2 regions of the Kineosporia succinea genome follow, and region 2 is predicted to be linked to the other one. Evidence: predicted binding sites of a transcription regulator. Region 2 holds the regulator's gene; the other holds the start of a gene.
The links. Region 2 encodes HrcA, which represses chaperone genes, less so after heat shock. Its sites were predicted from a motif close to GNTNGCACTCGGNNNNNCCGAGTGCNANC; they were not measured.
Positions count from the first base shown of each region.

Region 1: the regulator HrcA is predicted to act here: its motif matches at 5,415-5,443, upstream of groES (co-chaperone GroES).

Region 1 covers NZ_JAUSQZ010000001.1:3,392,076-3,407,872, reverse strand. Annotated here, with positions in the region: gene shbA (RNA polymerase sigma factor ShbA) at 1-282, opposite strand, end outside; gene J2S57_RS14980 (response regulator transcription factor) at 287-901, opposite strand; gene J2S57_RS35525 (MerR family transcriptional regulator) at 1,185-2,501, opposite strand; gene J2S57_RS14970 (WhiB family transcriptional regulator) at 2,865-3,164, shown strand; gene groL (chaperonin GroEL) at 3,216-4,835, opposite strand; gene groES (co-chaperone GroES) at 4,958-5,257, opposite strand; gene J2S57_RS14955 (THUMP-like domain-containing protein) at 5,502-6,698, shown strand; gene tsaD (tRNA (adenosine(37)-N6)-threonylcarbamoyltransferase complex transferase subunit TsaD) at 6,775-7,821, opposite strand; gene rimI (ribosomal protein S18-alanine N-acetyltransferase) at 7,818-8,282, opposite strand; gene tsaB (tRNA (adenosine(37)-N6)-threonylcarbamoyltransferase complex dimerization subunit type 1 TsaB) at 8,282-8,959, opposite strand; gene tsaE (tRNA (adenosine(37)-N6)-threonylcarbamoyltransferase complex ATPase subunit type 1 TsaE) at 8,975-9,523, opposite strand; gene J2S57_RS14930 (alpha/beta fold hydrolase) at 9,520-11,214, opposite strand; gene alr (alanine racemase) at 11,226-12,437, opposite strand; gene J2S57_RS14920 (NAD(P)H-hydrate epimerase) at 12,696-14,180, opposite strand; gene glmS (glutamine--fructose-6-phosphate transaminase (isomerizing)) at 14,332-15,797, opposite strand, start outside.
Region 2 covers NZ_JAUSQZ010000001.1:4,313,788-4,329,584, reverse strand. Annotated here, with positions in the region: gene J2S57_RS18685 (PhoH family protein) at 1-522, opposite strand, end outside; gene J2S57_RS18680 (HIT domain-containing protein) at 639-923, opposite strand; gene J2S57_RS18675 (16S rRNA (uracil(1498)-N(3))-methyltransferase) at 1,023-1,769, opposite strand; gene dnaJ (molecular chaperone DnaJ) at 1,831-2,949, opposite strand; gene hrcA (heat-inducible transcriptional repressor HrcA) at 3,051-4,070, opposite strand; gene J2S57_RS18660 (DUF3097 domain-containing protein) at 4,318-5,181, shown strand; gene J2S57_RS18655 (magnetosome magnetite crystal formation protein family) at 5,227-7,194, shown strand; gene hemW (radical SAM family heme chaperone HemW) at 7,248-8,480, opposite strand; gene J2S57_RS18645 (MOSC domain-containing protein) at 8,487-9,152, opposite strand; gene lepA (translation elongation factor 4) at 9,178-11,022, opposite strand; gene rpsT (30S ribosomal protein S20) at 11,303-11,569, shown strand; gene holA (DNA polymerase III subunit delta) at 11,786-12,841, opposite strand; gene J2S57_RS18625 (ComEC/Rec2 family competence protein) at 12,923-15,760, opposite strand.

The sequences.
Region 1 (15,797 bases), 920 kb from region 2:
GTCCCGGTAGCGACTCAGCGCCGAAAGCACAGCGATGCAAACCTCCTGCGCAACATCGTCCGCCGTGTGCTCCCCGCCGGGCATGCGGGAGAGCCTGGCGCGGCAGTAACGCCGAACCATCTGGTGGACGAGTTTGAGCAATCGTTCAGTGGCCACGTCGTCACCCTGGACGGCGCGGGACGACAGCTCCTGGAAGTTATCTGCGTCGTCCGGTTGAGACATCGCGGCATGAGGCTTCGGCGTTACACCTACGGCATTCTCCTTGCCGCCCCGGACGGCCATTACTTCACCGTATCAGGCCCCAGCGGAACCCCACTGCCACCGCCTGGGCCCGGTCTGCGGCCCCCATCTTGCGGAAAAGCCTACGGGCGTGGGTCTTCACCGTGTCCTCGGAGAGGTACAGCTCTTTGCCGATCTCGGCGTTGCTGCGACCACGGCTCATTCCGGTGAGCACCTGCATCTCACGCTCGGTGAGGGGCGGGGCCGACACGTTCGCGTCGTTGCTACGGGGGGCCGGGACCGTTCGCCGGGCCAGGCCGTCGCTCAGGGCGTAGACCACCGTTGCCGCCACCTCCTCCCGGGACGCGTCCTTGACCAGATAGCCGCGGGCACCCCCGGCCACCGACCGAGCCACGCCGTCGGCGTCCTCAGCCATGGTCACCATAACCACGATCGCCTCCGGATGGCGGGAGAGCAGACGTCGCGCCGCCTCCACACCACCGATTCCCGGCATCCGCACGTCCATCAGCACCAGTGAAGGCCGCTCGACGGGCCATCGGGCCAGTGCCTCTTCACCCGAGGAGGCGTCCACGACGCGGGTGATGCCGGGAACTGAGGAGAGTGCCCTGTGCAAGGTCTCCCTGACCAGCGCAGAGTCATCGCACACCAGTACCGTCGCCACAGATCCACCTCACGAAACTTGGCATCCCCCATCCGTGGGAGATGTCCCTGGTCCAAGGTTTCGACACCGGGGGGCCGGACTTGAGTCCGGAGGTGGATCATTGGCCGCCGCCGGTGCGTCCCGGGGGCGGTTCCCGGCGTGTCCGGCCGCGTTGGGGCGGTGTCCGGCTGATGGAGGACGCGTCGGCACCCGTTGGATCTCTCGGCCCACCCGGGGCGCGGGAAGAGGCGGCGACGGCTGAGGATCAGCTGTCAGAGGGGGACTGCGGCGGTGCCGGCCGGGCTCAGTTGTGGAGCCCGCGCAGCACCTCGTCGATCGCCTCGATCAGCGAACCGGCGGTGCGGGCGGAGGCCGGGATGGTGTCGGGCCGCCAGCCCGGGCCGGCCAGGATCACAGTGGGCGCGGGACGCTGACGGCGCAGTACCTGCGAGTCGGCGGCGTCGGCCCCGGGCATCCGGGCGAACAGCACGATCACCGAGGGACCGGTGCGGCGCACCGACGAGGCCAGGGCGTGCGGCGGCAGCCCGGTGCCGAGCATCCGGGTCGGCACCTCGTGCTCGGCCAGCGCGGCGGCCAGCGCGTGCAGCGGCATCGAGTGGTAGTCGGAGTCGGCGCAGGCCAGCAGCACCATCGGGGAGTTGCGGGTGATACGGACGTTGACCGCGACATTGCGCAGCACCCCGAGGATCACCTCGGAGAAGGCGTGCTCGACGTCGATGCCCTCGCCGGAGACCCGGACACGCTCACCCAGGGCCCGCAGCACCGGCATGATCATCGTGTCCCAGGTGGGCACGACGCCCTGCCGGCGGATGCTCTCGTTCAGCAGCCGGTGCGTCTCGAACGAGTCGAGCGACATCGCGGCCCGGGCCAGGCCACGGCTCGCCGCGGTGCCGTCGGGCAGGGCCACGACCCGGCCCCCACCGGAGGTGCTGCTGCGCGAGGTCTCGACCGACCGGAGCATGCCCGGCCAGTCGTCGGCCAGCTGCTCGGTGCGCTGCGGGTCGCCCGCCTCGGCCTCGAAACCGTCGACGCCCAGGCCGGTCAGGTCGAGCTCGTCGTCGGGGTGCTCCTCGACCGTCCGGGGAGCCCGGCCGCGAGCCGACCACGCCGACGAGTCGGGCAGGCTGTAGTCGGCGGACAGCTCGACCTCGTCGAGGCCGCCGTCGGGCGTCGTCTCGTCGAGGAAGGAGCCCGGCGGGTACCGGTCTTCTCCCTGCGGGTAGTCGCGGGGCTGGCGCCGGGCCGGGTTCTCGGTCACGCCGCCCAGGCCCGGGGCGAGCGTCGAGGCGTCGAAGCCCTCGGCGGGGGTGAACTCGTTGTCGGGCTGGACCGGACGGCCCTCGGGGGTGAGCGCGGTGGCGAGCGCGATCTTCGCGGCGTCGCTCGGGGCCACACCCTCCAGGGTGAGCCGGCGCATGACCATGAGCCGGGCCACGTCGGCCGGCGAGTAGCGGCGGTGGGCGCCGGCGGTGTGCGCCGACGGACCGAGGCCGTATCTGCGGTCCCAGGTGCGCAGCGTGGGCGGCGCGACACCGAGGCGCCGGGCCACGGCTGCCACGGTGAGGGTCGGCGAGGGGGGCGTAGAGATCGCCTCCGTCACCTCGTTCCGACCTTTGACGGGCTCTTCAGCTCCGGCCCCGGCCTGCCGAGACGTTTCTGACACTTCACCCGCCCCCTGGCACTAGAGAAACAGACACTAACCCACAACGCCTCCTCGTGCCGCCTGAGCCGAACAAGCGGTGAACCGATGCACCACGAACAGCCGCCGAAGCGTTGATCTTTACGTCGTCAACCGCTTCAAAGGTAGTTCACCGAGGCGTCAAGCGCGCCCCGAGGCGGACCGATGCACTCGTTGTCAGGACTGGCGAACCCCTCGAACACCCGGCACCACCACGACAACACCCGACACCTCAAGGCCTCGAGCACGGGGTCAGGCTCTTCGAATCGGAATGGTGTGTCCATGATGGCTGAGATCTCTCGTCTTCCCGGGCCCGTTGCCGACCTGTGGGAGTGGCAGCTGGAAGGCGCCTGCCGCACAGCTGACCCGCGGGTCTTCTTCCACCCCGAGGGTGAGCGCGGCCCGGCCCGCCGCCAGCGCGACGTGGCGGCGAAATCCGTCTGCGCCCGCTGCCCGGTACTGGACCAGTGCCGCGAGCACGCCCTGCAGGTGCGGGAACCGTACGGGGTCTGGGGCGGCATGACCGAGGACGAGCGCGAGAGCACCTACTGCGGCGAACGCGACTCCTCGCTCGCCGCGAGCTGAGACGAAGAAGCCCGGCCCCCTGGGGGACCGGGCTTCTCTCAGATCACCTGATCAGTGGCCGTGACCGTGGCCGTGACCGGCCGCGGGCTCCTCGACCGGCTCCGGCTTGTCCACGACCAGCGTGTCGGTGGTGAGCACCATCGACGCGATGGACGCGGCGTTGCGCAGGGCCGAGCGGGTGACCTTGACCGGGTCGATGATGCCCTTGGCGAGCAGGTCGCCGTACTCCTGGGCAGCCGCGTCGAAACCGGTGCCGACGCCGCCCTGACGGACCTTGTCGACCACGACGTAGCCCTCGAGACCGGCGTTCTCGGCGATCCAGCGCAGCGGCTCGGAGGCGGCGCGGCGGATGATGGCGACACCCGTCGCCTCGTCACCCGTCAGGCCCAGGTTGTCGTCCAGCACCGAGACGGCGTGGATGAGGGCCGAGCCACCGCCGGAGACGATGCCCTCCTCGATGGCCGCGCGGGTCGCCGAGACGGCGTCCTCGATGCGGTGCTTCTTCTCCTTGAGCTCGACCTCGGTGTGGGCCCCGACGCGGATGACGCAGACGCCACCGCCGAGCTTGGCCAGGCGCTCCTGGAGCTTCTCGCGGTCCCAGTCCGAGTCGGTGCGCTCGATCTCGGCGCGGATCTGCTGGATCCGGCCCTCGACCTCGCTGCGCTCGCCGGCGCCCTCGATGATCGTGGTGTCGTCCTTGGTGATGACGACGCGACGGGCGTGGCCGAGCTCCTCGAGACCGATCTGGTCGAGCTTCAGGCCGATCTCCGGGCTGATCACCTGACCGCCGGTGAGCACGGCGATGTCCTGCAGGGTGGCCTTGCGGCGGTCACCGAAGCCGGGGGCCTTCACGGCGGCGGCGGTGAACGTGCCCTTGATCTTGTTCACGACCAGGGTCGACAGCGCCTCGCCGTCGACGTCCTCGGCCAGGATCAGCAGCGGCTTGCCGGCCTGCAGCACCTTCTCGAGCAGCGGGAGCAGCTCGGAGATGGAGGAGATCTTGTTCTGGTGGATCAGGATGTAGGCGTCCTCGAGGACGGCCTCCATGCGCTCCGTGTCGGTGACGAAGTACGGCGACAGGTAGCCCTTGTCGAACTGCATGCCCTCGGTGAAGTCGAGCTCCATCGCGGTCGAGGAGGACTCCTCGACGGTGATGACGCCGTCCTTGCCGACCTTGTCGAACGCGTCGGCGATGAGGGCGCCGACGCCCGCGTCCTGGGCGGAGATGGTCGCGACGTGCGCGATCTCTTCCTTGCCCTCGATCTCGCGGGCGGTGTCGAGCAGCTTGGTGCTGACGGCCTCGACGGCCGCGTCGATGCCGCGCTTCAGGCTCGACGGGGCGGCGCCGGCGGCCACGTTGCGCAGGCCTTCCTTCACCATCGCCTGGGCCAGGACGGTCGCGGTGGTGGTGCCGTCACCCGCGACGTCGTTGGTCTTGGTGGCGACCTCCTTGGCGAGCTGAGCGCCCAGGTTCTCGTAGGGGTCGTCCAGCTCCACCTCCTTGGCGATGGTCACACCGTCGTTGGTGATGGTGGGGGCGCCCCACTTCTTGTCGATGACGACGTTGCGGCCACGCGGGCCGAGCGTCACCTTGACGGCGTTGGCGAGAGCGTCGACGCCGCGCTCGAGGGAGCGACGCGCGGAGTCGTCGAACGACAGGGTCTTTGCCATTGCGTGAGTCCCTTGGGTGAAGGTGTGCTTTGGGTTCTAGAACTGCACACGCCCCGGCCGCCACGAAGGCAGACCGGGGCGGGAGCAACGATCAACGGGTCTGCGGTGAGCAGCCCGTCAGATCACTTCTCGATGATCGCGAGCACGTCACGGGCCGAGAGGATGAGGAACTCCTCGCCCGAGTACTTGACCTCGGTGCCGCCGTACTTGCTGTAGAGCACGGTGTCGCCGACCTTGACGTCGAGCGGGATCCGCTTGGCGCCTTCGTCGTCGAACCGGCCGGGACCGACCGCCAGGACCTCGCCCTCCTGGGGCTTCTCCTTGGCGGTGTCCGGGATGACGAGACCAGAAGCCGTCGTCTGCTCCGCGTCCAGCGGCTTGACGACGATGCGGTCCTCGAGCGGCTTGATGGAGACCGACACTGGCGGACCTCCCCTTCTCCGAACGGCGATGAAAATACAAGGACTGTGGTCCAGCGGGGACATCGACCGTCGTCGCGGGTGCCGATCGCGGCCCTGCTGAGAGTGGTGGTGCTGGCAATCTCACGAGGAGAGTGCCAGGTTCGAATCTAGAGCGCTCGTTAGCACTCGGTCAACCCGAGTGCCAAAGGTGTCGCACCTTCAGCCGGTCGGCGGAAGGAGTCTCGCACCGTGGGAGAATTCCCCGGTGGACCTGACCGGAATCGCGACGCTGCTGACCCAGGACGGATGGGCTCTGCTGGAGTCCCTCCCCCAGTACGACGAGGCCACCGCGATGTCTCTGGGCGAGCAGCTGCGGCGCGACGGGCACCCGAACGACATGGTGGCCGCCGCCCTCACCCAGTCCCGGCTGCGCTCCGCCGCCCGCGCCAAGTTCGGCCCGTTCGCCGAGGGCATGCTGTTCACGCCGACCGGCCTCGAGCAGGCCACCCGGCTGCCCGTGGCCGCCCGCCACGCCCAGCGTTTCGCCGCCGCCGACGTGAAGCGCGTGGGCGACCTGGGCTGCGGCATCGGGGCCGACTCGATGGCGCTCGCCACGCTCGACCGGGAGGTCGTGGCGGTGGAGAAAGACGAGGTCACGGCGGCCCTGGCCACGGTCAACCTGCGGCACTGGCCGGAGGCCGTGGTGCGCCACGAAGACGCCATGACCACCCGCATCGACGACCTCGACGGCGCCTTCCTCGACCCCGCGCGTCGCGAGGCCTCGGGCAAGCGGCTGCTCGACCCGCGCACCGGCAACCCGCCGCTGTCGTTCGTCCGCGAACTCGCCGGCCGTCTGCCGGCGGTCGGCATGAAAACCGCACCGGGCGTCCCCCATCACATGGTTCCCGACGACACCGAGGCGCAGTGGGTCTCGGTGGACGGCGACGTGGTCGAGTGCGGCCTGTGGTTCGGCACGGTGCGCCGCGAGGGCGTGCGCCGCAGCGCGCTGGTGCTCGACTCGGCCGGGGGCGGCGCCGAGCTCAACGACAGCTCGATGGCCGACACGGTGCCCGCCGAGGTCGGCAAGGTGGGCCAGTTCCTCTACGAGCCCGACGGCGCCGTGATCCGCGCCGGGCTGGTCGCGGCCGTGGCCAACCAGCTCGGCGGGCGGCTCATCGACCCGACCATCGCCTACGTCACCGCCGACCGCATCGAGCACAACCCGCTGGCCAAGGTCTACGCCGTCGACGACGTGTTCGGTTTCCAGCTGAAGACGCTGCGCACCTACCTGCGTGACCGGGGCGTCGGGCGCATCACGATCAAGAAGCGCGGCACCGCGGTCGAGCCCGAGCAGCTGCGCCGTCAGCTGCGGCTGGCCGGCCCGAACGAGGCCACGATCGTGCTCACCCGGGTCGCCGGGCGTCAGTCGGTCATCGTGGTGCGGCCCTACAAGCAGAACTGAAGATCAACGGGGGACGCGCCGGTGGCCCGGGTGCCCCGGGCCGCCGACCAGGTCGTCCCCCGTGTCGGGTGAAGTGTCACGCCTGCACCAGCGTCACCGGCATCGAGCTGTCGGCCGGCAGCGTCAGGTCGGACGGCACCTTGCCCGTCTGCACCATGCGAGCGCCCAGCGCGGCCACCATGGCGCCGTTGTCGGTGCAGAGCTTGGGCCGGGGCACGCGCAGCGTGATGCCCGCCTTGTCGCACCGCTCCTGGGCCATCACCCGCAGCCGCGAGTTGGCCGCCACTCCCCCGCCGATCAGCAGGTGCTCCACGCCGTTCTCCTGGCACGCGAGCACCGCCTTGCGGGTCAGCACGTCGGCCACGGCCTCCTGGAACGAGGCCGAGACGTCGTTCACCGGCACCGGTTCGCCGGCCGCCTCCCGGGCCTCGACCCAGCGCGCCACGGCGGTCTTCAGGCCGGAGAACGAGAAGTCGAAGCGATGCTCGCGCATGTCGTGCGCGGCACTCAGGCCCCGCGGGAACCGGATCGAGGCCGGATCCCCCTCGCGGGCGGCCTTGTCGATCAGCGGACCGCCCGGGAAGCCCAGGCCGAGCAGCCGGGCGACCTTGTCGAAGGCCTCACCGGCGGCGTCGTCGATGGTGCGGCCCAGGGGCTGCACGTCGTAGCTGACGTCGGGCACGTAGAGCAGTGACGAGTGGCCGCCCGACACCAGCATCGCCACGGCCGGCTCGGGCAGCGGGCCGTGCTCGATGATGTCGACGGCCACGTGCGCGGCCAGGTGGTTCACGCCGTACAGCGGCTTGCCCAGCGCGAGCGCCAGGGCCTTGGCCGCGGCCACGCCCACCATCAGCGCACCGGAAAGACCGGGGCCCGAGGTGACGGCGATCGCGTCGAGGTCGTTCAGGGTGACGCCGGCGTCGGCGCAGGCGCGGCGCAGGGTCGGCACCATCGCCTCGAGATGCGCCCGGCTGGCGACCTCGGGCACCACCCCGCCGAACCGGGCGTGCGACTCGACCGAGGAGGCCACCGCGTCGGCCAGCAGCGTGCCGCCGCGCACGATGCCGACGCCGGTCTCGTCGCAGGAGGTCTCCAGGCCGAGGACGAGGGGTTCGTCGGTCACGGGGTCGCACCTTCTTCACTGTGGTCGATGGGGCGCCTGCGCATGATCCAGGCGTCGATGTCCCCGGGTTGGTAGTAGCGGTGCCGCACGGCGATCCGCTCGAACCCGCTGCGCTCGTAAAGCCGGACGGCGGAGGCGTTGTCGGCCCTCACCTCGAGCAGCAGGGTGGTGGCGCCGCGCTCGCGGGCCGTCTCGGTCAGGGCCCCGAGCAGGGCCCGGCCGAGGCCCTGCCCCTGGGCCGCGGGGGCCACCGCGATCGTCTGCACGTCGGCCTCCGCACCCGGCGCGAACAGCCCGGCGTAGCCCAGGATCTCGCCCTCCGACTCGGCCACCACGTACCAGCGGGTCTCGGGGTGGGCCAGCTCGGACCAGAACATCTCGGCGGTCCACGCGGTGTCGCCGAAGAGCTCGCGCTCCAGCGGCATCAGGGCCTCGACGTCCCACCAGCGCAGGGGACGCATCACTTCAGCACGCGTTTACGGGCGATGTTGGCCTCGGCGTCGGGGCGGCGCAGGTACAGCGGCTCGGGCGGCAGCACGAAACGCGCTCCCAGGCGGGCGAGCCCGGCGAGCGCCCCGGCGGACGGGTCGAGCGGGCTGCCGAACGGCTCCCCCAGGGCGTCGGGGTACAGCACCGCGCCACGCCCCGCGACCGGCAGGCCGCCCAGCTCGAGATCCGCGGGAAGGCTGACCTCGGGCAACCCCGACCGCACGGGCACCCGCACCCCGTCGATCTCGGTGACCTCGTAGCGGGCCCAGTAGACCTCGCGGCGCCGGGCGTCCATGGCGGCGACGAACGGGCCGTCCTGCCCCGCCTGCACCGCCTGGAGGGCGACCGCGTCGAGACTGCAGACACCGTGCACGGGCAGGTCGAGCGCGTAGCCCAGCACCACCGCGGTGACCAGGCCGACCCGCAGCCCGGTGAACGGGCCGGGCCCGACGCCGGCGACGACCCCGGTCAGGTCGGCGCGGGTGGCGCCGGCGTCACCGAGCACGGCCTCGATCAGCGGGGTGAGCTGCTCGGCGTGTTTCCCGGTCTGCTCACCGGCACGCTCGGCCACCACCCGGACGCCGTCGTGCAGGGCGACCGAGACCGTGGCGGACGCCGTGTCCAGGGCCAGGGTGAGCTCGTCGGTCATCGTTCTCTCGAATCTCTACAGGGACGGGAGGTCGACACCGGCCCAGCGGGGGCCGAAGCCACGAAGTCTCACGGTGCGGGGCTCGTCGCCGATGCTCTCCGGGTCGTCCGGCCCGTTGGCGCCGCGCGGGCGCTCGAGGCGGACCTCCAGCCGGTCGGCGGCCAGGCCCTCGACCAGGCCCTCGCCCCACTCGACCACGGTGACCGACTCGGACAGGTCGGCGTCCAGGTCGAGATCGTCGACCTCGGACAGGGTCTCGAGCCGGTAGGCGTCGACGTGCACCAGCGGCGGGCCGGCCTGCGTCGGCGGATGGACCCGGGCAATCACGAAGGTCGGGCTGGTGATGTCGCCCCGCACCCGCAACCGGGCGCCGATGCCCTGGGTCAGCGTGGTCTTGCCCGCTCCCAGGTCACCGGTCAGCACCAGCAGGTCGCCGGGGCGCAGTCGCGCGGCGATCAGCTCGCCGAGCTCGCGCATGTCGGCTGCTGCCGGTACGACGGATGTGACGGTCACGGCCGGTTCGTCGACGGTTCCGGCCGGGTCGGCACGGTGCGCCCCACTCACCTGTGACCTCCTCCTCGTTCGCCGGGCGCGCGGTGGTGTCCGTCGCGCCGATCACGTACGGGAGTCACGGTACGGCGTCCCCAGCCCCGCCGACGACTCGGCCGCCGGTCACGGGCCGTCGCGGCCGCGTCGGAGAGCAGTTCCAGCAGGTAGGTGTTGACCAGCTCCGGGTACTCCAGCGGCAGCAGGTGGCCCGCGTCACGCACCACCACGTACTCCACGTCGCTCAGTCCGGCCACGATCTCGTCGCTGTGGGCGCGCGGGATCAGCATGTCGTCCTCCCCGGCCATCACCAGCAGCTCGTGGCCGTCGAGCACCGCGAGCGCGGCCCGTTTGTCGTGCGCGCCGAGTCCGGGCAGGAAGTCGGAGATGACCTCCATGCGGGTGCGCGCGATCAGGCCGGACGAGAACCGGGCCAGTTCGGACGGCACCGGTGACGCGAACGAGTACCGGCGCACCAGGATGCTTTCCAGGTCGCTGCCGAGCCGGCGGCCGTGCGCGACCAGCCCGGGCTGCCGGGCCAGCAGGCGCGCCGCGGTCGGGGCCACCGTCATCAGGGCGCGGCCCAGGCCGGACAGGCCGAGGTCGAGCGCGCCGAGACCGCCTGCGCTGGTGCAGAACAGGCCGACGCCGACCACCCGTTCCGCGAAGAGACCGGGCCGCTGCTCGGCCAGGGCCATCACGGTCATGCCGCCCATCGAGTGCCCGAGCAGCACCAGCGGGCCGTCGGGGGCGACCTCGTCGATGACCGCGGCCAGGTCGTGACCGATCTGGTCGATCGTCGAGGAGCCCGGCCGGCCGGTGCCCGAGCGGCCGTGCCCGCGCTGGTCCCAGAGCACCAGGCGGCAGTGCCCGCGCAGGGCCAGTCGCTGGTAGTGCCAGGCGTCGAGGCTCAGCGAGTACCCGTGCGTGAGGACGACGGTGAGAGGCGGCTTCCGGCCTCCGGTGCGCGGGGTGGGCACATCGCCGTCGGTGAGCCGGTTCACCGCGGGGTCGTCGGCCCAGGCCGGGTCGTACTCGTCGACCTCGACGTGCAGGGGCACGTCGCCGCTCATCACCAGGCGTGGATCCCCGCGCAGCGCGCCGAGTTCCGGGCCGCCGCGGCCGTCGGTGGTAGCAGGCCCGGTGTGCCGGGCGAGCCGGGTGCGCGCGGTGGCCCGGCTCCAGATCGAAGGGGTGGACGCGTCGGGGTCACCGACCGCCTCCGGCTCCGGGCCGACGCGGGCGCCTTCACCGGACCCGTTCCCGTTCTGCCCTCCCCGCCGGTCCGGGCCACTCGGCCCGGCCAACCCGGGCAGCCCGGGAAGCCCCCGGGAGGACGCCATCCGCTCGGCGGCCAGGCCGATCACCGCGCCGACCCCGGTCGCGGCCAGGCCCACCCCGAAGGCGAGCGCCGTTCGTTCCGGCCGCCACCCTCTGTCGGTGGTGTCGTTGCCCAGCGGGTCGACGATCTTGGGGCCGCGCCCGGGCCGGCGCCGGTCCGGGCCCGCCCGACCGGCCTCGCCCGGGGAGCCGGCCCTGCCCTTGAAGTCCGCCTCGCCCGGGGAGCCGGCCCTGCCCTTGAAGCCCGCCTTGCCCCTGGAGCCGCGCCCCGTCGAACCGGCCCGCGCCGAGGCGCCGGCCGCGCCACCCGCGCCGGCCGCCCGGCCCGGCCTCGGCTTCCCTGCCGCTGACTTCTCTGATCCCGCCATCGAACTGCTTCTTACCGGCCCGCCGACCCGATGTACAGACGCGGCACCCGGGCACTCAGCCGGGTGACGATCTCGTAGCTGATCGTGCCCGCCGCCAGCGCCCAGTCCTGGGCCGTCGGCTCACCCGGGGCACCGCCGAACAGCACCGCGACGTCACCCTCGCGCACCCGGCCGACGCCCTCCCCGGCCAGGTCGACCACCACCTGGTCCATGCAGACGCGCCCGGCGATGTGGAACGTGTGCCCGGCCAGTTGCACCGGCCCGGCACTGCTGGCGTGCCGCGGGATGCCGTCGCCGTAGCCCAGCGGCACGATCGCGACCTCGGTGTCGGTGCTCGTGACGTAGGTGTGCCCGTACGAGACTCCCTGCCCGGCGGGCACCGCCTTCACGTTGGAGACCCGGCCGAGCAGGGTCATGGCCGGACGCAGCCCGGTCTCGCCGGTGGCGCCGGGCGCCGGGTCGAGCCCGTAGACCGCCAGGCCCGGGCGCACCAGGTCGAAGTGCGCGTCGGGGTTGGTGAGGGTGGCGGCCGAGTTGGCGATGTGCCGGACCTCGAACCGGGCCCCGGCCTGCTCGGCCACCTCGAGCGCGGCCCGGAAGGCGGCCAGCTGCAACTCGTTGACCGGGTTGGCGGGTGCGTCCGACTCGACGAAGTGGGAGAACGCGCCGACCACCGAGACCAGGCCGTCCGCCTGCAGTTTCAGGGCGTCTTCGACCAGCTGGGGCCAGTCGGCGAGGGTGCAGCCGTTGCGGTTGAGACCGGTGTCGACCTTGAGCTGCACCCGGGCGGCCCGGCCCTGATCGCGGGCGGCCGCGGCGATCTCGGCCAGGGCCCAGGGGGCGCTGACGCCGATGTCGACGTGATGCTCGATCGCGGCGGCGAACTGGTCGCCGGGCACCGTCAGCCACGACAGCACGGGCACGGTGATGCCCGCCGCCCGCAGCTGCAGCGCCTCGGAGATCTGGGCGGTGCCGAGCCACGAGGCGCCACCGGCGAGCGCGGCGCGGGCCGAGGGCAGCAGGCCGTGCCCGTAGGCGTCGGCCTTGACCACGGCCATGACCGCGGCGGTGGGGGCGAGACCCCGCAGCACGCGGACGTTGGCCGCGATCGCGTCGAGGTCGACCACCGCCGCGGAGGGCAGGCCGGGAGGAAGACTCACAGCACCGCTGCTGATTTCAGCCTGGCTGATGCCGGACGGTCCGGCGGCTTCGGGCACGCTCATAACCGCTGATTGTCGCAGGCAGGGCGGATGCCCGCCGCCCCTGGCTTTTCACCCTCGTTGTGATCAGCCTGACGCGACCACCGGGAGAGGCGGGCCCGATCAGCGGCCGGACCCGACCGTGGGCAGGGGCCCGGGCACCACCCGGAGACGTATCACCCGGCGGGAGAAGCCTCGGGAGGCGGCCGTGAGCGTGCGCGCCCGAGCCGCCACGCCACGCGTCCCCCAAGGTTTGCGGTGTTCTCCAGTGCCGCAGCAACTTCAGTGCCGCAGCAACTTCGCCACCGTCGCCGGCACCTGAGAGGCCACGTCCAGACTCACGATCGGCCCTCCCCCCGACGCCGCGGCTGCCGCCTTCCCGTGCACGAACGCCGCCACGCTCCCCGCGTCGAACGGGCTCAGCCCACTCGCCAGCAACGCCCCCGCGATCCCGGCCAGCACGTCCCCGGCCCCCGCCGTCGCCAGCCACGACGGCGCCTCGGCCTGACTGCGCGCGTGCCCGTCCGGCCGCACCACCAACGTCGTGGCGCCCTTGAGCAGCACCGTCGCGCCCGTCAGCCGGGCCGCCTCGTGCGCGAACCGGTACGGCTCCGCCTCGACCTCCTCGCGCTGCGCCGGAGACCCCAGATCGCTCAGCAGCCGCGCCAGCTCACCCGCGTGCGGTGTCAGCAGCAGCCGGTCGGAACGGTCGGGCACGACCCCGGAGGAGTCGGTGTGCCCCCGCAGCTCCCCCGGGAACAGCCCCAGCGCCCCGGCGTCGAGCAGGCACGGGTGATCGCTCTCCAGCGCGTCGTGAATGGCCTCGGGCTGCTGGTCGGCGGCGTCCGGCACCACGCCCGACCCGAGCAGCCAGGCCTGCACCCGTCCGGGCCCCGCGACCACCTCCGGCCAGGCCGAGCGAACAGCCGCGGTGGCGTCCTGCGGCCCGACGTAACGCACCATCCCGACCCCCGTGCGCAGCGCCCCGGCCACCGCCAGCACGGCCGCTCCCGGGTACCCGGCCGAGCCGGCGACCACGCCCAGCACGCCCCGGCGGTACTTGTCCGCACTCGGCGGCGGCACCGGCCAGAGCCGGGCCACGTCGGCCTCGGCCAGCCGCGCGACCAGCGGCTCGGCGGGCAGGTGCGGCCCCAGCCCGATGTCGACGACCTCCAGGTCACCGGTCGCGGCACTGGCCGGAGGCAGCAGCAGGCAGGCCTTGGCCGCGCCGAAAGTGACCGTCAGATCGGCGAACACGTGCGGCGAGAGCACCCCGCCGGTGTCCGGGTCGACGCCGCTGGGCAGGTCCACGGCGATCACGGCGGCGTGGTCGGGGATCCGGTCGACCAGCCCGGCCGCCGGTTCGCGCAGCCCCGGGCGTCCGCCGAGACCGAGCAGACCGTCGACCACCAGGTCGGCGGCCTCCATCGCGGTCCACGCCTCGACCGCCGTGTCCGGCCCGACCTGCACGCAGCGGCCACCGGCGGAGGCGAGCGCGGCGGCCCCGCCCGCGTGAACCGTCGAGGACGTCAGGAGCGCCGTGACGGCCACCCCCCGGCGCACCAGGCGGACCCCGGCGAACAGGGCGTCGCCACCGTTGTCACCGGGCCCCACGAGAAGAACCGCCCGCCGGCCGGACACGTGACCGGTGCGTTCCCGCAGCACCCGGGCGCAGCTCACGGCGAGTCCCGCGGCTGCCAGCTGCATCAGGGCGCCCTCGGGCACCCCGGCCATCACCTGCTGCTCGGCCTTGCGCAGATCTTCCACGCGATAGGCCGTCGGACCGCGCCCCGCCTTTGGGTTCATTCACTCATCTAAGCAACAAGAGCCGGATGAGCATCCCTACCCGTGCGTCGAGCGGCCGAACGGGCACCGCACGTGACGTACACGCACAGTGCAACCGTCCGACCAGCGGCGACTACTCGACGGTGACGGACTTGGCCAGGTTGCGCGGCTGATCCACGTCCAGCCCCTTGGCCGTCGCGAGCTCACAGGCGAACACCTGCAGCGGCACGACAGTGACCAGGGGGGCCAGAAGGGTCGGCGTCTGCGGGACGTAAATCACCTCACTGGCGTACGGCACCACGTCGGTGTCACCCTCCTCGGCGATCACGATGGTGCGCGCGCCCCGGGCGTTGATCTCCTGGATGTTGGAGACCACCTTGGCGTGCAGCGAGTCGCGGCCGCGCGGCGAGGGAACGATCACGAACACCGCCTGGCCGGGCTCGATCAGCGCGATCGGCCCGTGCTTCAGCTCACCGGCGGCGAAGCCCTCGGCGTGGATGTAGGCGAGCTCCTTGAGCTTGAGCGCGCCCTCCATCGCCACCGGGAAACCGACGTGCCGGCCGAGGAACAGCACCGAGCGGGTGTCGGCCATCCAGCGGGCCATCGTGCGCACCTGCTCCAGGCCGTCGAGCACCTTCTGGATCTTGTCGGGCATGGCCTGCAGCTGGCCGACGATCTCGCGGATCTCGTCGTCGAACTTGTTGCCGCGCAGCCGGGCCAGATACAGACCGAGCAGGTAGCAGGCGGTGATCTGGGCCAGGAACGCCTTGGTCGAGGCGACCGCGATCTCCGGGCCGGCGTGCGTGTAGAGCGCGGCGTCGGACTCGCGGGGAATCGTCGAGCCGTGGGTGTTGCAGATGGCGACGACCTTGGCCCCCTGCTCCCGGGCGTGACGCAGCGCCATGATCGTGTCCATCGTCTCGCCGGACTGCGAGATCGCCACGACCAGCGTGCGCGCGTTCACCACCGGGTCGCGGTAACGGAACTCGCTGGAGAGCTCCACCTCGACCGGGATGCGGCACCAGTGCTCGATCGCGTACTTAGCCACCATGCCCGCGTACGAGGAGGTTCCGGCGGCCAGCACCACGATCTTGTCGACCGAGCGCAGCACCGCCTCGTCGATGCGCAGCTCGTCGAGCGTCAGGTTGCCCTCGACGTCGTACCGGCCCAGGAGGGTGTCGGCCACCGCCTGGGGCTGGTCCATGATCTCCTTCGCCATGAACGAGGAGTAGCCGCCCTTCTCCGCCGCGGCCGCGTCCCAGTCGACGTGGTAGTTCTTGCCCGTCACCGGGTTGCCCTCGAAGTCGACGATGTCGACGGTGGTGGGCGTGATCGTCGCGATCTGGTCCTGGCCGAGCTCGATCGCCTCACGGGTGTGCCCGATGAACGCGGCGACGTCGGAGCCCAGGTAGTTCGCGCCCTCGCCGACCCCGACCACCAGCGGGGAGTTACGGCGGGCGCCGACCACGGTGCCGGGGACGTCGGCGTGCACGGCGAGCAGCGTGAAGGCGCCCTCGAGCCGGTTCACCACGAGACGCATCGCCTCGGTGAGGTCACCCGTGCGGGAGAAGGCCGCGTGCAGCAGGTGCGCGGCGACCT
Region 2 (15,797 bases):
GGTCAGGATGATCCGGTTGACCTGCTTGGCCTGCAACGCCTGCACGGCCTTGGCCATCGCCAGGTAGGTCTTGCCGGTACCGGCCGGGCCGATGCCGAAGACCACGGTGTGCTCGTCGATGGCGTCGACGTAGCGCTTCTGGTTCAGCGTCTTGGGCCGGATCGTGCGGCCCCGGTTGCTGAGGATGTTGAGGGTGAGCACGTCGGCCGGACGCTCGGCGGTCTGCTGGCGCAGCATCCCGATCGACCGGTCGACCGCGTCGGGGGTGAGGACCTGTCCGCCCGCCACCACCGCGAGGAGCTCGTCGATCAGGCGCTCGACGAGGGCGACCTCACCGAACGGGCCGGTGACGGTGATCTCGTTGCCCCGCACGTGGACGTCGGCCCGGCTGAAGGCGCGCTCGACGGCGCGCAGAACCTCGTCCCGGGCTCCCAGCAGGGCCACCATGTTGACCTCCGCCGGCACGACGATCCGGTGCACGGCCTCCGCGCCGTTCCGCGGGGCGTTCTTCGGTTCCGTCATGAGCTGGCGTTGCGCCCGCCTCTCCGGGTTCGGCGTGCTGCCTCTGAGCCGGGCAGCCCTTACGCCAACGATCGTAGCCGCCGACACCATTCCGCGGCTCCCCCATTTCCGGGTATCTACCCGGGAATGCCGATCTTCGACCCGGCCAGCACGTGGGCATGCACGTGGAAGACGCTCTGCCCGGCCTCGGCCCCGGTGTTGAACATCAGCCGGAACTGGCCGTTCGCCTCAGCCTTGGCCAGTTCCCCGGCCACCGTGACGACCTCGGCCAGCAACGGCTCGTCCTTGGCCACCAGCTGCACCACGTCGGTGTGATGGTCGACCGGCACCACCAGGATGTGCACGGACGCCACCGGGTTGATGTCCCGGAAGGCGACCACCCGGTCGCCCCGATACACCATGTCCGACGGGATGTCTCCGGCGATGATCTTGCAGAACAGGCAGTCCGGGTCAGCGCTCACCCGTCTCACGCTATCGCTTCCGCGCCCCCGGGGGCCGGCTCAGGCCCAGCGTCCCGATGCCGCGGCCAGGATGCCCAGGGCCAGGGGGCCGGCCGACGACGTCCGCAGCACCTCGGGTCCGAGCCGCACCGGCAGAGCACCAGCCGCGGTCAGGGTGGCCAGCTCGGACTCGCCGATGCCGCCCTCCGGCCCGACGACCAGCAGCACCTCACCGGCGGCGGGCAGGTCCAGCCCGACCAGCGGACGTCCGGCGTCTTCGTGCAGCACCAGCGCCAGGTCGGCGCCGGCCAGGCGAGACGCCAGCGCCGCCGTCGAACGCAGCGGCTCCACGACCGGAACCCGCGGCCGGCGCGACTGTTTCGCAGCCTCGCGGGCGATCGTGGCCCAGCGCCGGGAGTTCTTCTCGACCTTCGGCCCCTCCCAGCGGGACACGCTGCGCGCGGCCTGCCAGGGCAGCACCAGGTCGACGCCGGCCTCGGTCGCCGTCTCCAGCGCCATCTCGTCCCGCCCGCCCTTGGCCAGCGCCTGCACCAGGCCGAACCGCAGCACCGGCTCGGGCGTCAGCTCGAGCTCGTCGACGAGCAGGTCGAGGTGGGCCTTGCCCGCGGCCGTGACCGTGCAGCGCGCCACCAGGCCCGAACCGTCGGCGAGCTCGATCTCCTCGCCGGCCCGGATGCGCCGGACCCCGGCGGCGTGCCGTCCCTCGTCCCCGTCCAGGACGAGGGTGGTGGACGGCGCGGCGCCGGTCAGGGCTCCGGGCTCGGTGAAGAACCGGGGCAACGTCATGATGCAGAACTACCCGACGGACACCGGAAGGCAAGGACCGACGCGTCCGCAAGCACTGAACTCAACGCCCCGCGAACCGGTCGCGCAGCTTCGAGAACACGCTGGTGTGAACCGGCGTCATACGACCGGCGGGCCGGTCCTCGCCGCGGAGCTTGGCGAACGCGCGCAGCAGCTCTTCCTGCTCCTCGTCGAGCTTGGTGGGCGTGATCACGGCCAGGTGCACCACCAGGTCGCCCCGGCCACCGCCCCGCAGATGGGTGATGCCGAGCCCGCGCATCGTGGTGGCCTCACCGGACTGCGAGCCCGAACGCACCTCGAAGTTCTCCACCCCGTCGAGCGTCTCCAGCTCGATCGTGGTGCCGAGGGCCGCGGCCGTCATCGGTACCTCGACAGTGCAGTGGATGTCGTCGGCGCGGCGTGTGAACACCGCGTGCTGACGCTCGACGATCTCGACGTAGAGGTCACCCGCGGGGCCACCGCCCGGGCCGATCTCGGCCTGGCCGGAGAGCTGGATGCGGGTGCCGGTCTCGACACCGGCGGGCACCTTGATGGTGAGGCTGCGACGCGAGCGCACCCGGCCCTCGCCCGAGCACTCCAGGCACGGGCTGGGGATCACGGTGCCGAAGCCCTGGCAGTTCACGCAGGCCTGGGTGGTCATGACCTGGCCGAGGAACGACCGGGCCACCCGCTGGGTCTGGCCGCGGCCCTTGCAGACGTCGCAGATCTCGGGCTGGGTGCCGGGCTGGCAGCAGCTGCCGCTGCAGACCGGGCAGACCACGGCGGTGTCGAGCTGCAGCTCGCGCTGACCGCCGAACGCCGCCTCGGCGAGGTCGATCTCGATCCGGATCAGGGCGTCCTGACCGCGGCGCTGACGGGGCACCGGGCCCCGTGCGCCCCCGGCGGCGCCGCCACCGAAGAAGGTCTCGAAGATGTCGGTGAAGCCGAACCCGGCCCCGAAACCGCCGTTGCCGTTGGGGTCACCCCCGGTGTCGTAGGCCTGACGCTTCTCCGTGCTGGAGAGAACCTCGTAGGCGCGGCCGACCTCCTTGAAACGCTCGGCCGCCTCCTCACTGGGGTTGACGTCCGGGTGCAGCTGACGTGCCAGCTTCCGGTACGCCTTCTTGATCTCCTCGGGGCTGGCCGTCCGGGAAACCCCGAGCACCTCGTAGTAATCGCTCACGGCGGTTGTGTTCTCTCCAGATCGGTGCAGTGAAAGAGTGCAAGGCGGTGCGGAATGCTACGGGACCCCCGGGTCTCAGGGCTCCGGGCCCCTGGCGATGCTCACGATGCCAGGATCCGGGACACGTACCGGGCGACGGCGCGTACGGCGGCCATCGTGTTCGGGTAGTCCATGCGGGTCGGGCCGAGAACGCCCAGGCGGGCGACGACCTCTCCCTGCGAGGCGTAACCGCTCGAGACGACCGATGCTTCCTGCAGGCCGATGTGAGCGGTCTCGCGGCCGATCAGCACGCCCACTCCCCCGGCGCCGTCGGCCATCTCGGTGAGCAGTTTGAGCAGCACCACGTGCTCCTCGATGGCCTCCAGCACCGGGCCGATGTTCTGCACGAAGTCCGGCCCGGAACGAGCCAGGTTGGCCGTGCCGGCCAGCACGATGCGTTCTTCGCGCTCGATGTTGAGCGAGTCCTCGAGGGCGTCGAGCACCGACCGCACCAGCGCGCGGTCGTTGTGGTCGAACTGCTCGGGCAGGCCGGCCACCAGGGCACTCACGTCGGTGAGCCGGCGCCCGGCGACGGCCTGGTTGAGCCGCCCCCGCAGCCCGGCCAACGTGTCCTCGGCGAACTCGGCCGTCATCGGCACGATGCGCTGCTCGACCCGGCCGGTGTTGGTGATGAGGATGACCAGCAGCCGCGTGGTGTCGAGCGCGACCAGCTCGACGTGCCGCACGGTGGAACGACTCAGCGACGGGTACTGCACCACCGCGACCTGACGGGTCAGCTGGGCGAGCAGGCGCACCGTGCGGTTGACCACGTCGTCCAGATCGACGGCACCGTCGAGCAGCGTCTGGATGGCCCGCTTCTCGGCCGTGGACAGCGGTTTCACACCGCTCAGCCGGTCGACGAACATGCGGTAGCCCTTGTCGGTGGGCACCCGGCCGGCGCTGGTGTGGGGCTGCGCGATGTAGCCCTCGTCTTCCAGGGCGGCCATGTCGTTGCGGATGGTGGCCGGGGAGACACCGAGTGAGTGCCGCTCGACCAGCGCTCTCGACCCGACCGGCTCCCGTGTCTCGACGTAGTCCTCGACAATGGCGCGCAGCACGGCGAGCTTGCGTTCCTCGCTCATGCCACCCACCTTTCTCCAACTCAGTCGCTGACCGTGACGGCCGGTGCGGAAACCCTGGCACTCACGCTGCCGGAGTGCCAGTTTACGTCCCCGGAGCGACCCGCGTGTGTCCCCGGCGGGTCGGCTAGGTCTCCTGGCGCCCCCTGGTTACCGTCCCGCCATGGTTCCCAGTCTGCCCAGGATGCCCGGTTCCGCGCGCGGCCCACAGGCCACAGGTGCACGAACAGGTGCATCAAAGGAGGGACGCGTGGGTGACCGGTACGCGGGGGACGTCCTGGCGAACGCCCGGGTCAAGCCGAAACTACGGGAAGAACCGGCCGTGGCCGGCCTGGTGGTCGAGGACGTGGAGACCGGCTGGGTCGGGGCCGTGGTGCGCACCGAGAAGAGCGGCGGAATGCACGTCGTGGTGCTCGAGGACCGTCGCGGTCGCACCCGGTCGTTCCCGCTCGGCCCGGGATTCTGGGTCGACGGGGTTCCCGTGGCGCTGGTCCCGCCGTCGGCCGCGGTTTCGAAGCCACCATCAGGGACGCTTCGGTCGGCTTCCGGGTCGGTGGCGGTTCGCGACCACCGGGCCCGGGTGGCCCGTGCCTCGCGCATCCTGGTCGAGGGCAAGCACGACGCCGAGCTGGTGGAGAAGATCTGGGGCCACGACCTGCGGGTCGAGGGGGTCGTGGTGGTGCCGCTGCACGGCGTCGACGACCTGGCGGACGCGGTCGCGGACTTCGGGCCCGGTCCGGGGCGGCGGCTCGGGATCCTGGTCGACCACCTGGTGGCGGGCAGCAAGGAGTGGCACGAGGCGGCCGCCGCGGCGAAGGTCTCCGGGGCCCGGGAGCACGTGCTGGTCGTGGGGCATCCGTACGTGGACGTCTGGCAGGCCGTGCGGCCGCGGGTGATCGGGGTGGACGCCTGGCCGGTGGTCCCGCGCGGTCTGCCGTGGAAGGAGGGGGTGCTGAAGGCGCTGGGCTGGCCCTACGCCGAACAGGCGGACGTGGCCGAGGGCTGGCAGCGCATCCTGGCCTCCGTGAACAGCTACGCCGACCTGGAACCGGCCCTGCTGGGGCGGGTCGAGGAACTCATCGACTTCGTCACCGGTGACGGCGAGGATCGCTGAGTGCTGCTCGCACGTTCTACGGTGTGAGCAGGAAAGGGGCATGCCATGAGCCAGCCACCGCACGACCGGCATGACCAGGGAGACCGGGACGAGGAGTCCCGGGACGCGTCTGCCCACGACGAGCACGGGCCGTCGGGCGCACCCGCCGAGGCGACCCAGTACTCGCCGATCATCCCCGGTCAGCCCCTCGACACCGGCCCCCAGCCCCAGGGACAGCCCGCCCAGTTCAGCGGCCTCAACCTCGGCGTCCAGGGGCCGGCATCGCAGTCGGCGCCGGATCCTCAAGCAGCGCAGCGCCAATCAGCACCGCAGCGATCAGCACCGCAGCAACCAGCGCCCGGGCAATCACCGACGGGCCGGCGCCAGGAGGGCGACGTGAGTCAGGGCCAGACCGGTCAGCACGAGACCGGGCCGGATCACCCCGCCGAGGGCCAGAACGCCTCCGCGTCGACGAACGGCCCGTCATGGCGTCAGGGCCAGACCTACAGCCCGGCCACCCCCGGCCAGCCGGGCACACCCACGGAAGCCGGGCAGACTCCTGGCACCGCGACGGGGCATCCGTACCCGTCCAGCGACCAGCCCGGCCAGGGCCCCAGCCAGTACGGCCAGCCCTCGTACGACGCGGGACAGTACGGCCAGCCCCCTTACCCCGCGCCTGGTTACGGCCAGCCCTCGTACGGCCAGCCCTCGCACGGCCAGCCCTCGTACGGCCCCGGCCAGAACGCTCCACAGAACTGGGCCCCTCGGCCGGGCAACGTCCCCAATCCGCCGTACGGCAACCAGTCCCCCGTCCAGCCGAACCACCCCGGAGCGCCCGCACCGTACGGCCAGCACCCCCAGCCGGGCCAGTACGGCCAGCCGAGCCAGTACGGCCGGCCCCCGACCGAGGCGGGCCAGTTCCCGACCGAGGGGGGCCAGTTCCCGACCGAGGCGGGCCAGTTCCCGACCGAGGCGGGCCAGTTCCCGACCGAGGCGGGCCAGTTCCCGAACCAGTCCGGGCCGTACTCGCCCCCGTCCGGCCAGTTCCCCGCCCCGTCCGGCCAGTTCCCCACCCAGCCGGGCCAGTTCCCCACCCAGCCCGGCCAGTTCCCCACCCCGTCCGGCCAGTTCCCCACCCAGCCCGGGCAATATCCCGCCCAGCCCGGGCAGTATCCCCAGCCGGGGCAGCAGCCGACCACGTCCGGTCAGTTCCCCAGCCACTCGGGGCAGTACGGCCAGCAGCCGGGACAGTTCCCGAACCAACCCGGCCAGCCGTCAGCCCAGACCGGTCAGTTCCCCGGCCAGGCAGGTCCCCACAACCAGCCGGGGCACTACGGCCAGTCAGATCAGTACGGCCAGCCCAGTTCACACAACGCGCCTGGTTCGTACGGCCCGCCCGGTTCTCACGGCCCGCCCGGTTCTCACGGCCAACCCGGCTCCCACGACCAGCCCGGTTCTCACGACCAGACCAGTTCTTACGGCGCACCCGGTTCCCAAGGCCAGCCCGGCTCCTACGGCGCACCCGGTTCCCATGGCCAGCCTGGTTCCTACGGCGCACCCGGTCCCCAAGGCCAGCCCGGTTCCTACGGCGCACCCGGTTCGTATGGTCCGCCCGGTTCCTACGGCCAGCCGGGACGGCCCGGCCCGCACGGCTATTCGAACAACCCCACCCAGCCCGGCCATCCCGGCGGACCCCTCAGTCAGGTCGAGGCCAATCGCTGGGCCACCGCCGCCCACGCCGGCGCGGTCTTCATGTTCGCCCCGATCGTGCCGCTGATCATCTCCGGCCTGATCTACCTGCTCTACAAGGACCGCAGCCGCTACATCCGCGAACAGGCTTTGGAAGCCATCAACTTCCAGCTCTGTGCCCTCGGCGCATTCGTGGTCGCGACCGTGCTCAGCTGGGTGTTCCTGCCCAACGGCATCGTCGCGCTGGTCTGGCTCCTGGCGGCGGTCTTCGGGCTCATCGGCGCGGCCTCCGCGTACCGCGGCGATCCGTTCCGCTACCCCTTGTCCCACCGGTTCCTGAAGTAGGGCGAAAATGGTGGACGACGTGGAGCTCCGCGTCGTCCATCATTTCGACGCACCTACGGGAGAAGGGCCCTGACCACGGCATCGGCCAGCAGACGCCCCCGGCGGGTGAGCACGACCGTGCCCTGACCGGCCGGTTCGGGCTGCACCAGCCCCTCTTCGAGCACCCCGGCCAGCAGCACCGACGGATCACCGTGCAGACCGGCATCTTTCAGCGGGAGCCCTTCGCGCAGACGTGAGCGCAGCAGCACTTCCTCGAGCTGACGGGCCTCGGGGTCGAGTACCTCGCGACCCTGCGCCGGGCTCTCCCCCGCGTCGATCCGCGCCGCATAACTGCTGGGGTGACGCACGTTCCACCACCGCACCCCACCGACGTGGGAGTGGGCGCCCGGACCGACGCCCCACCAGTCGTCCCCACGCCAGTAGGCCAGGTTGTGCTGACAGGCGTCCTGCGGGGTGCGCGCCCAGTTGCTCACCTCGTACCAGGTCAGCCCGGCGGCGGAGATGAGATCGTCGGCCAGCTCGTACTTGTCGGCCTCGTCGTCGTCATCGGGCGCCTTGACCTCACCGCGCCGCACCCGGGCCGCAAGCTTCGTGCCGTCTTCGACCACCAGCGCGTAGGCCGACAGATGATCGGGCTCGCAGGCCAGCGCGGCCTCCAGGCTGGCCCGCCAGTCGTCGAGCGATTCGCCGGGCGTGCCGTAGATCAGGTCGAGACTCACCGACAGGCCCACGTCGCGAGCCCACTTCACCACGTCCGGAACCCGTTTCGGGTCGTGCGTGCGGTCGAGCACGGCCAGCACGTGCCGCACCTGCGACTGCATACCGAACGAGACCCGGGTCACGCCGCCCGAGGCCAGCGCCGCGAGCGACTCCGGCGTCACCGAGTCGGGGTTCGCCTCGACCGTGACCTCGGCGCCGTCGACCAGGCCGAAGTTGTCGCGCACCCCGGCGACCAGCAACGCGAGGTCACCGGCCGGCAGCAGCGTGGGCGTGCCACCACCGACGAACACCGTGGACACCGGCCGCGCGGCCACACCCGCCCGCTCGAGCACGGACGACGCGAAAGACAGCTCCCGCACGGCCGTTCCGGCGTACGCCGCCTGACTCGCGCCCCCGCCCAGCTCTTTCGCCGTGTACGTGTTGAAATCGCAGTACCCGCAGCGCACCGCACAGAACGGAACGTGCAGATACACACCGAACGCCCGCTCCGCCGAACCGATCGCGGCGGACGCCGGGAGAGAACCGTCGAGCGGCGCGGGTTCGCCGTCGGGAGGGGGACCAGCCATGATGAATCAGCCTCGTCTGACGGCTTTTTCGGCCACGTGACGGATGTCCGGGTCGAGTTCGAGACCGAGCGCCGTGAAGGCGTCGATCAGCTGACGCATGTCCACCGGATCGGGACCGCGCAGGAAGTGCCCGACCGTGATGCCGTGCCCCGGGCGGAACACCACGCGGACCTCGTCACCGGCCGAGACCGGGCCTGTCTGGAGCACTCTCATGTACGCACCGGGCCGGTTGACCTGGGTGTACCGGCGCACCCAACCCTTCTCCCGCATCCGCTCGGCGAACGTGCGGCAGGGTGTACGCGGCATCGTGACCTCGAGAAGCACCTCGGGCCCGATCGCCCAGCGCTCGCCGATCTCCGCGCCGGTGACGTCGATGCCGGCCGTGCGCAGGTTCTCGCCGAACAACCCGGGCTCGATCTCCCGCTCGAGCTCGGCCGCCCACCAGGCCGCGTCCTCGTCGGCGTACGCGTACACCGCTTTGCCGCGTCCACCATGGTGTTTGCGGTCGATCTGGTCGTCCCCGGCCAGACCCAGCGGACCGATCTCCACCGGGCCGGGCACGGGACGTTTGTCGATAGCGGTCTTGTGCGCCACGACGCCCCAAGGCGCGGGCAGCAACCCGTGCACGACGGAGACCGAGCTGATCCGCCCGGTCTCCGCGACGTCCACCATGTCATGCACCCTGGAAGTCGAACCCTTACTTCTTGCGCTCGCCCGTGGGCGCGTCGCTGGAGAGCGCCGCGATGAAGGCCTCCTGGGGCACCTCGACCCGGCCGACCATCTTCATGCGCTTCTTGCCTTCCTTCTGCCGTTCGAGCAGCTTGCGCTTACGGCTGATGTCACCGCCGTAGCACTTGGCGAGAACGTCTTTCCGGATGGCACTGATGTTCTCGCGGGCGATGATGCGAGCGCCGATGGCCGCCTGGATCGGGACCTCGAACTGCTGACGCGGGATCAGCTTGCGCAGCTTGCCCGTCATCATCACGCCGTAGGAGTAGGCCTTGTCGGCGTGGACGATGGTGCTGAACGCGTCGACCGGCTCGCCCTGCAGCAGGATGTCGACCTTGACCAGGTTGGCCACCTGGTCGCCGTCGGGGTCGTAGTCGAGCGACGCGTAACCGCGGGTGCGGGACTTCAGCTGGTCGAAGAAGTCGAACACGATCTCGGCCAGCGGCAGCGTGTACCGCATCTCGACGCGGTCTTCGGAGAGGTAGTCCATGCCCCGCAGCGATCCGCGCCGTTCCTGGCACAGCTCCATGATCGCGCCGATGAACTCGGCGGGCGCCAGCATGGTCGCCTTGACGATGGGCTCGCGGACCTCGTTGATCTTGCCGCCCGGGAACTCGGACGGGTTGGTCACCGTGATCTGCGTGTTGTCGTCCATCGTGACCTCGTAGACCACGTTCGGCGCGGTCGAGATGAGGTCGAGGTTGAACTCGCGCTCGAGGCGCTCGCGCACGATCTCGAGGTGCAGCAGGCCGAGGAAGCCGCAGCGGAATCCGAAGCCCAGGGCCACGGACGACTCCGGCTCGTAGACCAGCGCGGCGTCGCTCAGCTTGAGCTTGTCGAGGGCCTCACGCAGGGGGCCGTAGTCGGAGCCGTCGATCGGGTAGAGGCCGGAGAAGACCATCGGCAGCGGCTCGCGGTAACCCTCGAGCGCCTCGGTGGCCGGCTTGGCGTAGTTGGTGACAGTGTCGCCGACCTTGGACTGGCGAACATCCTTCACACCGGTGATCAGGTAGCCCACCTCGCCCACGCCGAGGCCCTTGGTCGGCACCGGCTCGGGTGAGCTGACGCCGATCTCGAGGAGCTCGTGCTGGGTCTTGGTGGACATCAGGGTGATGCGCTCACGCGGGTGCAGCATGCCGTCGATGACCCGGACGTAGGTGACGACGCCGCGGTAGGTGTCGTACACCGAGTCGAAGATCATCGCGCGGGCCGGCGCGTTCGGGTCGCCGACCGGGGCCGGGACCTGCTTCACGATCTGGGCCAGCAACGCGTCGACGCCCATGCCGGTCTTGCCGGAGACCTTGAGGCAGTCCTCGGGCTCGCAGCCGATCAGCTTCGCCAGTTCCTCGGCGTACTTCTCGGGCTGCGCGGCGGGCAGGTCGATCTTGTTCAGCACCGGGATGATCGTGAGCTCGTTCTCCATGGCCAGGTACAGGTTGGCCAGGGTCTGGGCCTCGATGCCCTGAGCGGCGTCGACGAGGAGCACGGCGCCTTCGCAGGCGGCCAGGGACCGGGAGACCTCGTAGGTGAAGTCGACGTGGCCCGGGGTGTCGATCATGTTCAGGGCGTAGGTGACGCCCTCTTCCTCCCAGGGCATCCGCACCGCCTGGGACTTGATCGTGATGCCGCGCTCACGCTCGATGTCCATGCGGTCGAGGTACTGGGCGCGCATCTGCCGCTGATCGACGACACCGGTCAGCTGCAGCATCCGGTCGGCCAGCGTCGACTTACCGTGGTCGATGTGGGCGATGATGCTGAAGTTCCGGATCAGTTCCGGAGCGGTGGCGGACGGCTCGGGCGCCGTGTGGGCCATCGGAGACACTGCTGCGCTACCTCGATCGTCTGGCTCGTCGGACTGCTCGGACTCTCCATCGTCCCATGTCCTTCGTCCTTTCCTCGCATCGTCCCCCGTTCGCCCTCCGGTTCCCCGCCAGTTCCCCGCCGGTTCTCGGCTGGTTCTCGGCTGGTCGGGCTGAGCTTCGGACGCTGGTAACCTAGGAGGTCTGTGCGTGAGCGCCTCAGGTGCCCTAGCACTGCCGGTGTGCCTACAGACCGCTGACCAGACTTAGACGATCCGAGAGAAGAAGATCCACGTGGCTAACATCAAGTCCCAGATCAAGCGCAACCTCACCAACGAGAAGCGCCGTCTGCGCAACAAGGCCGTGAACAGCCAGCTGCGCACGGTCGTCCGCAAGACTCGTGAGGCTGTCACCGCCGGTGACGTCGCCGCTGCGACCGCCGCCCTGGCCACTGCTTCGAAGCAGCTGGACAAGGCCGCCAGCAAGGGCGTCATCCACAAGAACCAGGCTGCCAACCGCAAGTCGGCCCTGGCCCAGGCCGTGGCCAAGCTGAGCGCCTGATCTTCGCCTAACGCGATCCGGCACTTCCCTTCGTGGGGGTGCCGGATTTCGTTGTTTGGCGCGGCTTTCACCCATGATGGACGCGTCGACGCACCACCCTCCCCAGCCCACCTTCTCCGGTGGGCCTTCTCGTTCTCCGGTGGGCCTTGTCATGCTCCGGCGGGCCTTGTCACGCTCCGGCGGGCCTTGTCATGCTCCGGCGGGCCCTCTGGTGACCTACCGACGGCTCTGGGCCACCGTCAGCACGAGGCGCTCGACGGCGTAGACCGGATCCCGGCCGCCACCCTTCACCGCGGCGTCGGCCTCGGCGAGGGCCATGACCGCGCGGGCCAGTCCGTCTTCGTTCCAGCCGTTGAGTTCGCGGCGGGCGCGGTCGATCTGCCAGGGCGCCATACCCAGTGACTTGGCCATGGAGGCCGACGCGCCCCGCCCGGCCGCCGAGACCTTGGCCAGGGCACGGACTTTCATCGCGACGGCGGCGACCAGCGGGACCGGGTCCGCCCCCGTGGCCAGCGCGTGACGCAGCAGCACCAGAGCCTCTTCGGCGTGGCCGGCGACCGCGGCGTCCGCGACCTTGAAGCCGGTGACCTCGACCCGGCCGCCGAAGTAGCGCTCGACCGAGTCGACGTCGATGCGGGCGGCCTCGTCGTCGTTCATCAGCTGGGAGCAGGCGGCGGCCAGCTCGCGCAGATCGTTGCCGACGGCGTCGACCAGGGCCCGGACCGCGGCCGGGGTGATGCGCCGGTCGCCGCGACGGAACTCGTTGGTCGCGAACTCGACCTTCTCGTCGTCGCGGGTGATCGGCTGGCACGACACCTCGGGCGCGTTGGTCGCGCGGGCCGCCTCCAGCAACGGACGAGCCCTCACCACCCCCGAGTGCCGGATGATCACGCAGGCTTCCAGCGAGGGGTCTTTCAGGTAGGTCGTGACGTCGGTGACGAGTGCCTCGTTGGCCTGCTCGACGTTCTCCAGCACGACCACCTTGCCCCCGCCGAAGAGCGACGGGCTGGTGGCCACGGACAGCTTGCCGGACAGGTACCCCGCCGCCTCCATCCGCTCGACCTCGGTCTCCGGATCGGCGGCGCGGGCGGCAGCCAGCACATTGGCGACCGCGCGGTCGGCCAGCACCCCTTCGGCCCCGACCACCAGCAGGATCGGTGCCGGCTTCACCTCGTCGGGCGTGACGATCGGGTTCTTCGCCTTGGACGCCGACTTTCCCGCCGCCGCCTTCGTGCCGCCCCGTGCTCGCGAACCCGCTCCTGCTCCAGCCACGCCAACACCTTATGGCCTCGCCCGGCCGGGTCCGGGGCGGTTCGTGACCCAGGGCGGGTCCGCTCGGGCAGTGCCGTCGATTCACTTCGACGTCACCACCCTCAGGTCGCGCGGACCGCCGACCACGGCGATCTGCCCCTGTGTGTCGGTGCGGAAGGCCCGGGCCCCGACCCGCTGCAGCATCGAGAGTGCCGCCGGGGCGGGATGCCCGTAGTCGTTGTCCGCCCCGACGCCGATCAGGGCCACCCGTGGATGCAGGAAGCGGTACAGCCGCTCCTCCTGCTTCGCCGATCCGTGGTGCGAGAGAACGACCACGTCGACGTCCTGGGACGACACCGCACTGGCCGGATCTGCTGTGCTCGTCGTTTCCGTGGTCAGTGTTCGGAGCAGCGCCCGCTGTGCGTCCGGCTCCACGTCGCCCAGGGCTGCGACCCGCACACCTCTCACCTCGGCCAGCATCACCACGCTGACGTTGTTGATCTCCTCCCCCTCAGGATCACGGCCCGCCGCCAGCCCGGCCCGCACCGCGGACGCCGACGGCGGAACCAGTCGCCACCGCACCTGCCAGTCGCCCGTTCCCGCGGTGCCGCTGATGCCGCCGGTGACCGGGAGTGTGCGAGAACCGGGCGCCAGGGCCGCCACCTCCCGGGCCTGCGTGCCGGGCAGCGCGACCGGGCTCACGTAGACCGGTGGGGCGCCGCGCCCGTCGAGGGCCCCGGCGAGTCCATCGGCGTGATCGGCGTGAAAGTGGGTGACGAGCACCAGATCCAGATGGTGGACGCCCGCCCGCCTCAGGCAGCGGTCGGCCAGTTGCGGGTCGGGGCCCGCGTCGACGAGGACCGCCCGGTCGGGGCCGCTTCGGATGGCGGTCGCGGACCCCTGGCCCACCTCGCACTGGACCACGAGCCAGTCCGAGGGCGGCCCCCCGCCCGGCAGGACCGGCACCCAGCGCGGCAGCACCAGGCAGGCCCCGACCAGCACGGGTGTGGCCAGGGCCGTGCGCCAGGCACCCCGCACGAGCAACCCCGCGCAGACCAGGCTCAGGGCGGCGAACAGCGCGGACCCGGCCGGACCGTCCGGCCAGGGCAGTGCCCCGGCCGGCACGTCGGCCGCCCGGTGCGCGACGATCGCGATCCACTGGGTGGCCAGACCACCGGCCCAGGCCACCAGCGTGGCGCCGTCGGGCCAGACCAGCGAGAGCGCGGCCGCCACGACCCCCGCGATCGTGGCCGGGGCGACCGCGGCGTCGGCCAGCAGGTTCGCCGGGATCGACACCAGGCTCACCACCGGATCCAGCAGGATCGTCACCGGCGCCGTGACCACCAGCGCGGCCACCGGTACCGCGAGCGCCAGCACCGGCCCCTGCGGCCAGCGCCGCAGGCGGTACAGCCAGATCGGTACCAGGAGCAGGAGCCCGGCCGTGGCCAGCACCGACAGCGCGAACCCGAAACTCCGGGCCAGCCAGGGATCCACGCCGAGCAGGATCACCACCGTCGCCGCCAGCACCGGCGCTCCGGCCGACCGCCGGGCCACCAGAACCCCGGACACGGCCAGAACACCCATCACCGACGCCCGCAGCACGCTCGGCTCCGGCCGGGCCAGCACCACGAAACCCGCTATGACGAGGACGGTTCCGGCCGCCTGCGTTCTTCGGCCGCCCCGCAGCGCCCCGATCACGACGAACGTCACCGCCGCCAGGATCGCCACGTTGCTGCCCGAGACCGCGGTCAGATGGGTGAGACCACCGGCCTGCAGGTCGGCCGCGAGGTCTGGATCGAGGTTCGACGTGTCACCCACCACGAGCGCGGGGAGCAGACCCCGGGCGTCGGAGGGCAGACCGGCGCACGCCTCGCGCAGCCCTTCACGCAGGTGCTCCGCGAACCGCCAGGGCCAGGTGCCGGGATGGGTGATCTCCGGACCCGAGCGCACGAACGCCACCGCGACCTCCGGCTTGCCCGGGTCGGTGGGCTTCAGCTTCGCCGGCGCCCGGACCCGTTGCCCCGCAACCAGATCCCCCCACGTCCCGCTGCCGAACACCACGAGCTGGGCCGAACTGCGCAGAGTTCGCCGGGCCCCGCTTGCCTTCCCGCCGACCTCGATCCGGCTCAGCTTCAGCCGCACCAGAACGAGGGGCTCGCCGCCGAACGAGGTCGCGGTGAGCTTCTTCGGGTCGCCGGAGACCCGCCCCTCGAAGGTGACCGTGCTCTGCCGGGCCGCGGCCGCGGTCAGTGGATCTTGCTGACGGTGCATCATGCGGACGCCGGTGATCGCGGTGACCGGCGCGGTCAACGCGAGGGCGAGCAACAGGCCCGCGCCCCAGGTGACGGGGGTCGTGCGGGCGCGGTAGCGCCCGGGAGAGCGTCGGCGGCCCGGGCGGGACTCTCGCCGTCTCCGGGCGGAGGTCAGCGCCACCCGGCGCCCCCGGCGGCGCCCGGCGCGCAGATCGGTGGTCGCCACCGCCCTCGCCGCCAGACGGTCGAGATCGGCCCACAACGCCCCGGGGCGTCGCGGGAGCCGGTCGTCGAGACCCGGAGAAGGAAGAGGGTGAGGACGCCGTTCTCCGGGCACCCGGCCCCGCCGGGAACGGGAGAGGCGGCTGCCGGGAAGCGCGCGATCGGCGGGTCCTCTCCGCCGCGTCTGCTGCCGGAGGTGTGCGAGCGCGAGCAGAAGCGCCAGAAGCAGCAGGATGCTGAGCAATCCGCCCAGCGTCAGCACCACTTCGGCCGGCAGCACCAGGGCGCCCCAGGTCAGGAGCCAGGCTGCGGCCGCGCCGGGGAGCAGGCGCAGATCGGGTCGGGGACGCGACGCCGGACGCTGCGGACGGGCCGGGCGACGGGTCTCACCGGGAGCGGTGCGACGGGCTCCACCCCGGGAGAACCAGGTGCGCGCGGCCTCGTTCAGCGCCGCCCGGCGGGTCACCGGGGCCTCCGCACGGTCGTCGGCCCGACCGTCACCG